DNA from 4 places in the Peribacillus sp. NPDC097295 genome. Region 3 is predicted to be linked to each of the others. Evidence: riboswitches for the same ligand, from Rfam matches in the RefSeq annotation. Region 3 holds a riboswitch; each other region holds the start of a gene.
The links. A riboswitch is a leader RNA that binds a small molecule or an ion and turns the genes downstream of it on or off. The one in region 3 is predicted to bind S-adenosylmethionine.
Positions count from the first base shown of each region.

Region 1: linked by a shared signal. The riboswitch ahead of ACIQXN_RS16360 (Fur-regulated basic protein FbpA) and the one ahead of ACIQXN_RS12025 (sugar ABC transporter substrate-binding protein) in region 3 are both predicted to bind S-adenosylmethionine.
Region 2: linked by a shared signal. The riboswitch ahead of ACIQXN_RS18800 (YezD family protein) and the one ahead of ACIQXN_RS12025 (sugar ABC transporter substrate-binding protein) in region 3 are both predicted to bind S-adenosylmethionine.
Region 4: linked by a shared signal. The riboswitch ahead of ACIQXN_RS21065 (bifunctional homocysteine S-methyltransferase/methylenetetrahydrofolate reductase) and the one ahead of ACIQXN_RS12025 (sugar ABC transporter substrate-binding protein) in region 3 are both predicted to bind S-adenosylmethionine.

Region 1 is NZ_JBIWCW010000011.1:72,673-75,782, reverse strand. It holds gene thiW (energy coupling factor transporter S component ThiW) at 1-399, opposite strand, end outside; gene tenA (thiaminase II) at 408-1,097, opposite strand; TPP riboswitch at 1,199-1,291, opposite strand; TPP riboswitch at 1,359-1,463, opposite strand; SAM riboswitch class I at 1,627-1,730, shown strand; gene ACIQXN_RS16360 (Fur-regulated basic protein FbpA) at 1,904-2,092, shown strand; gene ACIQXN_RS16355 (aspartyl-phosphate phosphatase Spo0E family protein) at 2,294-2,527, shown strand; gene ACIQXN_RS16350 (GNAT family N-acetyltransferase) at 2,573-3,076, opposite strand.
Region 2 is NZ_JBIWCW010000018.1:29,058-32,167, reverse strand. It holds gene ssuE (NADPH-dependent FMN reductase) at 222-755, shown strand; SAM riboswitch class I at 997-1,104, shown strand; gene ACIQXN_RS18800 (YezD family protein) at 1,306-1,422, shown strand; gene ACIQXN_RS18795 (phosphoadenylyl-sulfate reductase) at 1,583-2,299, shown strand; gene sat (sulfate adenylyltransferase) at 2,323-3,110, shown strand, end outside.
Region 3 is NZ_JBIWCW010000005.1:269,488-272,597, forward strand. It holds gene ACIQXN_RS12020 (sugar ABC transporter ATP-binding protein) at 1-630, opposite strand, end outside; gene ACIQXN_RS12025 (sugar ABC transporter substrate-binding protein) at 697-1,812, opposite strand; SAM riboswitch class I at 1,926-2,032, opposite strand; gene ACIQXN_RS12030 (GTP-binding protein) at 2,118-3,110, opposite strand, start outside.
Region 4 is NZ_JBIWCW010000027.1:9,856-12,965, forward strand. It holds gene ACIQXN_RS21065 (bifunctional homocysteine S-methyltransferase/methylenetetrahydrofolate reductase) at 1-1,842, opposite strand, end outside; gene metH (methionine synthase) at 1-2, opposite strand, end outside; SAM riboswitch class I at 1,950-2,048, opposite strand; gene ACIQXN_RS21070 (MOSC domain-containing protein) at 2,162-2,803, opposite strand.

The sequences.
Region 1 (3,110 bases), on a different contig from region 3:
TAAAAAACCAAAAAGTGCAGCTTTTTCCCCCAATAATAAGACAGCTATTGGATAACAGGCCAGAGAACCAAGAATGCCGGTTCCCAATACTTCTCCTATGCAGGCGATCCCAATCTTTTTTGTTTTTTGGTAAAGGAGCGCGGCCAGGAGGGCACCGATCATGCTTCCCGGAAACGCAAAAATGGAGCCAGTACCTATCATGTTTCTGATAAGTGATACCAAAAAGGCTTGGGTCACAGCAAAGAACGGTCCCAATATTACGGCTGTGATAACATTAACTACATGCTGAATAGGAAAGATCTTTGCATATCCAACCGGGACAAAAATGAACGAACTTGTTAAGGTAGCGATTGCCGTGAACATGCCAGTCAGCGTCATTTTACGTAATAAGTTATTCATATCAACTTTCATAGCGGCCAATCATGTTCGTGATGAACCATGTCCCAAAATAAATATTCATATCGGGAGGTCATTAAAAAGTGTTTCTCTAATTTATTTAGTTCTTTTTCAGGTAAACCTTCCGTCAGCTCATCTAAAAGCTTAGCCAACCATTTATGGGCTTCGGCGAATTTAGGAGATGAGTACGATTCAATCCACTGGGCATAACGATTTGTCGCTAGCGCTTTCCCGTTTTGTTCTTTTAACAGCAAACCAATCTCATAATAATCCCAAGCACATGGAAGCAAACAGGCGACAATGTCAGCCAGTGTCCCGTGATGTGCGGCATTTAGCATATAGCCTGTATAGGCAAGGGTAATGGGGGTGGGTTCGGTATTTTCCAATTCTTCAGAGCTGATTCCGAACTCTTTGCAGTAGTTCCGATGCAAATTCATTTCTACTTGGAGCGTCTCATTTAAAATACCTGCAAACTTGGCCATGGTTTCAAGATTGTTAGCCTTGATAGCCCCTAAAGCAAAAAGTTTGGAATAATCGATAAGATAGATATAATCCTGCTTTAAGTAATAGGCGAATTTCTTTTCTGGTAGTGTCCCGTCTCCAATTGCTTGAACGAAAGGATGAGTATGATTCCTTTTCCAGATTTCTTTTGCACGATGATGAAGTCTCTCACTGAAAGATTTCCATTGGGTATTCGTCATGATTTTTTCCTCCTTTATTAAATTCACATACTTAGAAAGGAGCTTAAAATGAAAAATCAGCCGCTTTCAATTAGAAAGCGGCTGTTCTAGGAATGGAAGGATCCCTTTTCAACCTGCTTTCCTACGCTGGTATGACCAGATCAGGTACAAAGGGTTTGATTCTCAGCCTATTAATGGCTCCCCTAGCAGTTTATTATTCAATTAAACAAAAAACCCGTTCCTGAAAACGGAACGGGGCAGATGGATGAAGTCAAATATCGATGACGATATCATCCACTTTCCTCCGCCGGCATCACCCGGATCAGGTTCAAAGGGTCCGGAACATCATTCCATCTCAGTCTATAGAAGACTCCCCTAGTGGTATTTCGTATGTGATTAATGTCATCATAACAGATAAAAAGGAAAATGCAACCGATGCACACCCATTATCTAAAAGAGTTTAATAGGTAAAAAGTATAAAAAAAATGAACACATTTGACTTTTGGTTGAAAATGGTATAAAATCATGTCGAAATCATTTATATTCTATATTCTTATCCAGAGAGGTGGAGGGACTTGGCCCTAAGAAACCTCGGCAACAGGCCCATCGGGGAACTGTGCTTCTTCCAACAAGCTTATGCTTGGGAGATAAGAAGAGACGAACGGGCATCTGTCAACCTCTTCTTGGATTAGAAGAGGTTTTTATTTTGTGAAAATGTGTTTAAGGAAACTGTAAAAAAGGTATATATATTTTGGCTTAAGCGAAGTCTATAAGATTAGGCTTATTCATAAGTTTGAAGTATGAACCTAAGGAAAGGAGCCATTTATATGGCAGAGTTTTTCGAGAAAAAAGAACAGAGGAGAGCATTGTTGATAGAAGAACTATTATCAAATGGTGTATATAAAACCTCTGACGAAAAGCATCTATATGATGCTCCATTAAAAGCTCTTGAGGATGAATATAGGATTATTATAGATAGATCAGGTAATGAGTCACCTCCAGAATGTATGACATAGCTAAGATGTTTACCTATCATAAATTTACAGCTTAAAAAGGAAGAAGCATTTGCTACATTACAGAGCAAATGCTTCTTCCTTTTTTAAATCGACATAAATAATACATAAAGCGGAAAGTTAATGGGTATTTTGTCACACATAATTTATAAAATAACATATTTAAATCTTGGAATATGATTGATTTTGACTAGTGTATTGATTATGATAAAAAGTGTAAAATACTTGAAAAAATGGGAAGTGATGATATTGCAGTATCCATATATAACAGTGGAAAAAATAGAAGAAAAGCGAAAAGAAATGATCATGTTAGCAACGAATTATGGTTTTACAAGCAGAATTACAGTTCAAGCAAGCCAGGAGTTGGATTCGTTACTAAACGCTGTTAATCCCGTAAGATACTTAGAAAATGCACTTCCCAAAAATTATAGGGAATGAAGTCCTTCTAAATACAAATCTAGTCCTTTCCTGCAATTGAATGAGTCATGTAGTGACACGTTTACCAAGGATGACCAAGTCACGTTCCAATCCATCGAGTTCTGCCACTTTCGGTAAATGAGCCCATTTTTCAAAACCGAATTTTGAAAAAAGTTTAATGCTTGGTTCATTGTGAGCGAAAATAAATCCTAGGAGTGTCTTTACTCCTACCTTCGGACTCACCTCCATAGCTTTCTGAATCGAAGTCTGTCCAATACCCTTTCCACGGAAATCGTCATCAAGATAAATGCTTATTTCAGCCGTAGAATCATATGCGGGCCTACCATAGAAAGATTGAAAGCTCATCCAACCAGCCGTTTTCCCATCATATGTAATCATATACAATGGACGTTTATGGGTATGTTCATCAAACCATTTCAACCGTGATTCTACTGTAATTGGTTCCGTATCTGCCGTAACCATCCTCGAAGCGATTGTAGAATTGTAAATCTCGACAATTTTAGGCAAATCCTCTATTACTGCTTCTCTGAACCCTATTTCCTCATACATCATTTAGCTCCAATCCATATTTTTTAGCTCTTTT
Region 2 (3,110 bases), on a different contig from region 3:
GGTGGGTTACACTGAGCTGTCCTAATAGGGCAGTTTTTTTTATAATGGATTAAAAGAATTTCAATTAAATATAAAGGCCAACCAATTCATTTGACTTTTTTCTGATTATTAAGATAATTAAATAAGGATTTCATAACTGGAAAGGAATCATACCTCAAGTATATATATCGCATTCCTGGGACCATGAGTTTTTTCTGGATAGATATAAGGAGGAATAAAAAATGAGCGAAATTGTAATTTTGTCAGGCAGTCCTGCTATACCTTCAAGGACAGATATCTTACTGAAATATATCGAGACATTAGTGGGAAAAGAGGGATTTACCACTGATTATTATTCTATTACGGAGTTTTCAGCAACCGATTTATTCCAAGGCCGCTATGACAGTGAAGATATTTTAATGGTGTCAGAAAAGATTAAGCGAGCTAACGGTATCATTATTGGTTCACCAGTCTATAAGGCATCGTATACAGGCGTGTTGAAAGCTTTAATCGATCTATTTCCCGAAGGTGCCTTTAAAGATAAGCCAGTGTTACCCATTATGATTGGAGGAAGCAACAGGCATTTATTAGCGATAGATTATGCTCTGAAACCATTAATTTCAATTTTGAAGGGTGAACCGATGCAGGGGTTATACTTTGTGGATAAGGAAGTTGATAAGCAGAATCCGTTAAGCCCCATTAGGGATGGAGAATTGCTGAATCGTACACAAAGCCAAGTAAAGGAATTCATAGAAGCCATTCAAAAAAGAATGTAATGGAGAAATACTAAGTACAGCTGTAATTTTCGTTTTTGTTATCCATAGATGACTATAGGCTTATTTATTTCAATCCTGTTTTGGAATAAATAAGCCTATATAATTAACGTAAGGAATAATGTAGCAAATGGGAATGATTTGTGTATAATAATAGCAGTTCATCCAAAATATTAAACCAAGTTAATTTATATGAAAACTCCATTGACAATGATTTGATATATGTTAATATTTAAAATAATAAAACTTATCCAGAGTGATGGATGGTTTTTACCCTTTTAAGTTCAGCAACCTGCAAGGTGTATATAAGGTGCCAACTCCAACAAAATGTCATCATTTTGGAAGATAAGGTAAATAAGTTTACCTTTTAATCTTTCCATTTTGGAAGGACTTTTCTTATTATGAAAAATAAATTTAACTGTTATGACTGTAATATTGATCGTATAAAATTTAGGAAAATTCATTTAACAAGCTGATCATCTTTGCGACAAGTCAGTCGACGAGTTTTCTTAAAGGAGGAATGGGCTTGGAAAAAGAAAATCAGCTGGGGGAAATATTTGAACGGCTGCAAGAAATGCTGAAAACGATGAAATATGGTTCGATAACACTTATCGTTCAGGATGGTAAGGTTATTCAGATGGAAAGAAACGAAAAAATGAGAATTAAATAAAGTGACTGCTGACTAGAAAAACTAGAGGCGGTTTTAACTGATATATAAGGTATTATTGGTTAAAACTGCTTTTTTTCTTATATTATAATACAATGATGTGTCATGGGTTATAACAGATACCTGATGGATCATAAGGTAATTTGTTAGAGGGGGTATAGAATTGGCAGAACTATTAAACTATGAAACCATCGATACAGCTGTACTACCTTCATTTCCAGAAGACAGTGAGACAAAAGGAGCTCTAGAAGTACTCGAATGGGCAAATTCCGAGTATGCTGATAAGCTCATTTATGCTTGTAGTTTTGGTATTGAAGGAATTGTTTTGACAGACCTGCTGGCAAAGGTCAATCCTGCAGCCAAAATCGTTTTTTTAGATACTGATGTTCATTTTACAGAAACATACCAATTAATCGAACAAGTAAAAAAGCGTTATCCACAGCTGTCCATCGAATTGAAGAAACCGGAATTGACATTAGAAGAACAAGCCGCTGAATTCGGTGATGAGTTATGGGTCCATGATTCGAATAAATGCTGTAACATCCGCAAAATTACGCCTCTCACAGAAGTACTTTCAACGGCGACCGCCTGGCTTTCTGGACTTCGTAGGGAACAATCAGAAACAAGGGCATTGACCGAATATATAAATAAAGATAATAAATTCAAATCGATAAAAATTTGCCCGCTCATACATTGGACATGGAAAGATGTCTGGCGGTATGCACATAAAAACGGCTTACCATATAATGTGCTTCATGATAATGGGTACCCAAGTATTGGTTGTAAGACATGCACTGCACCTGCTATCAATGCCGAGGATCTTCGTTCAGGACGTTGGCAAGGTGCGCAAAAAACGGAATGTGGATTACATTTATCTTAAAAAATTATCAGGGGGAAATTAACGTGACTAATAGCTTGCCGCACGGAGGAACATTAATCAACCGTTTTGAACCAGACTATGATTTGTCTAATATTGAAAAATCAGTGGAGATAGATGAAATTGCCCTAAGTGACTTGGAACTTATCGGGACGGGTGCCTACAGTCCCATCGAAGGATTCTTTACGAAAGAGGACTATCATTCAGTGGTAAAGGACATGCGCCTTAGCAGCGAACATGTCTGGAGCATTCCTATTACATTACCTCTAGCTGATGATATCGCAAATGCCCTTACTATAGGGGAAAAAGTAAAGTTGACCCACGAAGGACAAATTTATGGAGTCTTGATGATTTCCGATATCTTCATTCCTGATAAGCAATTGGAAGCAACTCTGGTCTATCAAACGGATGATGAGAACCATCCAGGTGTAAAAAACCTATATAACCGTGGCAATGTTTATGTGGGTGGGGAAATCAAACTTGTCAAACGAATCGAGCGTCCATTATTCGAGGATCATTATTTAGATCCGATTGAGACACGTAAGGCATTTGAAGATAAAGGTTGGAAAACGGTCGTTGGATTCCAAACTAGAAATCCTGTTCACCGTGCACATGAATATATTCAAAAGACAGCACTGGAGATAGTAGACGGATTATTCTTAAATCCATTGGTTGGTGCCACCAAATCCGATGACATCCCTGCTGACGTTCGGATGGATAGCTATAAAGTATTACTTGAAAAGTATTATCCTAAAGAGCGTGTCTCACTCGCAGTATTCCCTGCTGCGATGCGTTATGCAGGACCCAGGGAAGC
Region 3 (3,110 bases):
GCCGAATATCTCGGGAAGACGATGCGAAATGAAAATAATGCCAACACCCCGTTGCTTCAATCCATTCACTATGCGAAACAGCTCCGTCGTCTCCGTATGGCTTAACGGCGCAGTCGGCTCATCAAGGATCAGGAATTGACATTCCGTTGAAACGGCCCTTGCTATCAAGACCATTTGTTTTTCAGCCAAGGTCAAGTCTCTTACCAGTTTCTTTGAAGATACACGGATATTCATATCATCCAAGATTGCAGTCGCTTTCCTATGTAATTCGTGCCAGTTGATGATTTGTTTTTTTCCCATGTTTTGTACAGTCTCATTTAGCATCACGTTCTCCGCGACCGTTAAATAAGGAATGAGGGCCGTGTCCACTTCCTGGTATACAATTTGAATGCCAGCTTCCTGTGCAGACTTTGGGGAACGGATATCCTGTACCTTGCCATTCAGAAAAATGTCGCCGGAATAATGGACATGAGCTCCTGAAAGGACTTTCATTAATGTCGATTTCCCTGCTCCATTTGCGCCGACCAATGCATGTGCTGTCCCCGACCGTACTGAAAAATCCACTTCACTCAGCGCTTTTACACCCGGAAATTCGATTGATATCTGTTTCATGTCTAATTGAATGCTCATGTCCAATCCTCCCCATTAAACAGACACTCTCCTTCACTTGAAGAGAGTGTCCACTGATTATGTTCGTCACTTCTTATAATGTTCTTTCAATACCTTCATCCATTCTTCCTCAAATTCCGTCGAGACTCCCCAGCCTTGGACAATGCCGGATAGATTGGTCATGTTGACTGATTCCTTGGATGATTGTAACTGTTTTTGTGAAATCAACGAGGCTTCTAAATCATAGCTTTGTGGCGTTTCCTCTCCCGCTAATTTTTTTGCCAATAGCCTCAAATTCACAGCACCTATCAATTTCGGGTCAACCGCTGCCGTATACGACCATGAACTTCCTTTTGTTTGAATCTCCTGAAGATCGGCATTGGAAACATCAATTCCATAGATTTTCACTTCATCGCGCCCAGCTTCTTTAATTGCACGAGCCGCACCGATGGCAAAGGCATCCCAAGTTGCGAATATTGCGTCAATTTTACCTTTGGGATATTTGTTCAACATCGCTGCAACTGCATTTTGAGTCTGGACCGAAGTATCTGCCGATGCCACCCCGAATCTTTCAATTTCCTTAATGCCAGGATTTTCTTTCAGCTTATCTTGATACACGGCGTTTCTTCTCACCATTGGTGGGAAACCGTCCACCCAAAGGTATGCAATATTCGCTTCGCCTTTTTTATCTTCAATCAATTTGTCAAATGCAAGGGTTGCCAAAGCTTCATCATCTTGTGAAGTTACGGTTACACCATCAATCTTCGTTAGATCGCTGATGGAATCAAACGTGACTACACTTTTTCCTGCATCCACCAACTTTTGTACATCATTCACTGTCGCTGCATCATCACCATGGGAAATGATATAGCCATCATAATCTTCTTCGAGAGCCTGGGCAATCGCATCATGGAATTTAGCCGTATCGCCATTCGCCGTATATGTATCCACTTGAAAGCCGAGTGCTTCGCCTTCCTCTTTCGCCCCTGCTAAGTATTGGGCCGTGTGATCATCGCCGCCAATTTTACGAATGACTTTAATTTTAGCTCCCTCGCCTTTCGCAAATCGTTCTGGAACATTTTCAAAAGATACCTTTTCCTCTTTTTTCGCTTCCCCCGTACTTTGTCCTGAAGAACAGCCCGTCAAAAGCAAAGCCGAAGCGATGACTGAAACGAAAGCCCCTTTAAAAATTGATTTCCTCATTTAAACTCCCCCTGTTTTTTTATTATTCTTATCTGTTTTGTTGGTATAACCCTAAAATAAAAACCTCTCTAAAATTAGAGAGGTTTAATCAGCTGATTTGCGGACTTATCCCTCTCTTATCTGTCAAAACATTTCTGTTTTGCAGGATTTAGCACCAATTCCTAAATGGAACGGTTGCTGGGCATCGTAGGGCCAGTCCCTCCGCCACTCTTGATAAGAGAATATAATGTGTTACGTTTCGGTAAGTATCACTTTATAGAGATATAGTCGTTAAGTCAATAGTTTTAAGAATATTTTAAATGTTTTTATTTTCCTTGTAATTTCGCCAGGCGTCTTTTCTCAATTTTTTCAAGACGTTCATACTGACGCAGTTTCACTTCGAAAAGAGTGATTGGATCACGGTAAACTTCTGGATTTTCTCTCATATGTTCCAGAGCGGCCTGCTGTTCCTTGATTTCGGTTTGCGTTTGTTCGATGTTCTTTTCAAGAATGGCAAATGGATTGCGGTAGAACAAGGATATGTCCCTCTCCAAGGATTTTTCGAACAATCCGAACTGAGTGAGGAAACGTTCACTGATCATATCAGCAACATCCTGGAAGTCTTCATTTTCCAAGAACTTCTTATATCGATTGTACATATTCGCTTTGTTTTGCGGAATGGCTCCAAATAGCTTCCCAGCTCCCTTAAGAATCAATTGAGATGGGGTCCTTCTCAGTAAAATATTCACATTGTCAATCCGGATACTGCTTGTCATCCGGTCCGCATCACGGCGCCAGTCATCCAGGACCCTGAAGTCCCCGGCAAGTACAATCCGTTCTTCTTTATACAACTCATTGAATCCGGCGCTCATTTCGTCCATGAACTGTTGGCTTTGCATAAATTCCAACTGCGAAGTAGCAATCCAGTCTTGAAGGGAACGGTAATATTGCGGCATAATTTTGTCTGATATAAAGGCCTGTATCCGATCGTTCATTTCCTGATTCAGCTGTATATGGACTTGGCTAAAATCACTATCCTCAGATAATGTTTTAGAACAATCACGCAGCAATTCAGGAATTCTTGTAGAAAGCTGCTTCTTCACTTCTTCTTTAAGTAACCGATAAGATCTGGTTATATTTTCGCTTTTTTCTGTTTCCAAATCAGTCAGCTGATTTGTAGCGGCCTTCAGCTTCACTTCCATCTGTTCATTCCATGAAATAGAGTGCTCGCATTTCCGTTCGTTCGCTGCCCGTTTTTCTAACAGATAAGATAATGTTTTACGGGTGAAAGCAAGTAGCTTCTCTGCTCTCATGTCCTT
Region 4 (3,110 bases), on a different contig from region 3:
ATGTCCTGCCACCTCAGATGTTTGTTTACGATCCTGATCCTTGATATATATGGTTAGCTCCGCTGTCATTTCATAACGCAGGAAAGGTGTTATCAGGTAGATTCCCTTAAACCTTTCTTTTGCGGCGTCAACCAATTCCCGAGCAATATTTATTGCTTCAATCCTTGATTTTAATGGATCATTACCTGCTGAGGCCATTGCCCTCCTTACACTGTCAGGTAATTTAATCCCAGGTATTTCATTATGGATGAATTCAGCATTCCTCGTACTTGTAAGTGGCATAATTCCGATAAATATCGGCGTTTTCAAATGTTTTGTCGCCTGATAGACTTCTTCAATTTGTTCAACTGAATAAACCGGTTGTGTCAAAAAGGACTGAGCACCGCATGCAATTTTCTTCTCCATTCTCTGAACAGCCTTATCCATATATTTCACATTTGGATTAAAAGCGGCGGCAATCTTGAAATTTGCCTGTTTGCCTAGACTTTGCCCTGAATAGGAGTAGCCTTCATTGAATTGCTTAACCAGACTTATCAAATCAAATGAAGATAAATCATAAACGGAAGTTGCTCCGGGGAAATCCCCTATCTTAGAAGGATCACCAGTGATAACTAAGACTTCATCCAGCCCTATCGTATGCAATCCCATTAAGTGAGATTGAAGCCCAATTAGATTTCGGTCTCGGCATGTGATATGGACCAACGGATTCACATCTAGTTCAGCCTTTAATAAATTGGCTATGGTAGAATTCGAAATTCTGGGTGAAGCAAGGGAATTATCAGCTAAAGTGATGGAGTCCACACCCGCTTTTTTCAAGGCTTCTGCTCCTGCCATAAACGTTTCAATCCCTAACTTTTTTGGTGGATCAAGCTCAACTAGAATGGTTCTCTCTGTTTTGACCCTTTCATGAAGAGCAACTTCTTGTTTTTTGGTATTCACCTCAATAATCTCAATATGTCGGGTTTTCGTAATTTTATCTTTAACTGGCGTCAACGTGCCAACCATTTTCTTCACAGCTTGTATATGTAGTGGTGTCGTACCACAGCATCCGCCTATAATAGTTGCCCCTTGTTTTCTTAACTCGAGTGCACTTGAACCAAAGTATTGTGGTTCCGCTTTATAGACAAGTCTCCCATCCACATAATCAGGAAGACTTGCATTTGGATAGATGGCAATCGACGCCTGCTTAGGCATTTCCACTTCTTCCAAGGCCCTTATCATATGATGGGGGCCTAGACGGCAATTCACCCCAACAACATCCGCACCCAGATACTCCAGTTTTTGAAAGGCCTCATTCAAATGAAATCCATTTTGAAGGTTTCCAACTTCATGCATTGATACATTTGCTATAATCGGCAGCTCCGTTTCTTTTTTAGCGATTTGAAGCACCGTTTCAAGCTCTTCAAAATCATAGTATGTTTCAAGAAGAATTCCATCTGGGTTTTCCAGTAGCAAACTGTATAACTGTTCACGAAAACCCCGTTTTATTTCTTCAATGCTTAAATCTGATTTACGGATGCTACGCTGGGCGCCAATTGTACCAAAAACGAACGCCTTCCCTTTCGCCACTTGTTTAGCAAGGATGACACCTTGGCGATTGATGCGGCTAACTTCTTCTTCAAGCCCATGCCGTTTCAGTTTATGAAAATTGGCTCCATATGTATTAGTTTGCAGAATATCTGCACCCGCTTCTAAATACGCACGATGTATCGATTCAATTTTACCAGGACTGGTACAGTTTATTTCTTCATAACACTGATCGATTCCATAGGAATACAACAACGTTCCCATCGCTCCGTCCCCAACCAGCATTCTTTCTTTTAGTTCTTTACGAAAATCCATATATACACCCTCTCTCAAAAACACTATGGTTTTTGTACGGTTTATATGAGTTTGATAGTAAAGAAAAAAAACCTTCTCAAAGAAGAAGGTTTTTTCTCGAAACATTCTCCTCATCTATCAAGCTCTGCTTGCTGGATTTAGCACCTTTGCCTAGGCTGGTTGCTGAGGTTTCATCGGGCCAGTCCCTTCACCTCTCTCGATAAGATTTATTAAATTGGATATAATTTTCTAAATATTTAATTTTAATTATATTTAATTTACATGAATCATCTGTCATTTTCAATAGTATATTTGTCATTTCTTCATATATTCGTATTATTTACGATTGGATCCTCTTTAAAAGCAAAGATTTCCATTCGTCTGCCAAAGATTCTATCGTGAGTAACCTATTTACTCCATCCTGTCCATCACGATGATGGAGGATCACGTCCGTCGCATATAGAACCGTAACTTGATTTTGAAGCCGATCTAGTAAAACGATATCGTCTTGGATTCTTATAACCCCTTCTTGGATTACCTTAGCAAAGTACCCCGTAAGATTAGTATCCCTCACGTGGTTCAAAAACTTCGGTTCATTGTTAAAATGGGAAATCGTGGAACAAGGAATGCGTCCCTGTGTAATCTGTACAACAGTCTCCCCTATGCGATATACATCGCCAATATATGTCTCGTTTTCTGTCATTCCAGCAATCGTCAAATTCTCGCCAAAAGCAGGCACGGAAAGCTGTTTACTGAATTTTTGTTGCCATAGATGATAATGCTCAACAGGATAAAAACATAATGCACGGTCAGGTCCTCCATGAAACTTTCTATTACCTACTCCATCCCCTTCGATACCTGATTTTGTAACGTTTACATATTCAATGAACCTCTTATTCATAGCCGTTTTCATTTTTACGCTTGAAAACTCTTCTTGTTTGGGCCTCCCAATTTGCAGGGAAATGATTTTACCAGATTCCATTGGACATCTTCCATTTCATTTTTAATTAATTGATAGATTGCATGATGGTACATACCGAATTTTATTTTCAATATATTCAATTAATTATACCAAAAAAAATTTGAAAACTCTTCACTAGGAAAAAAATCCTTGCAAAAAAGGCATTACCATAAAAATAATGCCTTAGTTTTAGTAATTTAGTTGCTATTTCAGAATTAATTATGATAGAATATGAGCACAATATATAGTCGAATAAGACATTCCGTCGCCTATATGTTGATTTCACGATTAATTTCCTCATTTTCGCTCTTTACGGGGCGAATTTTTT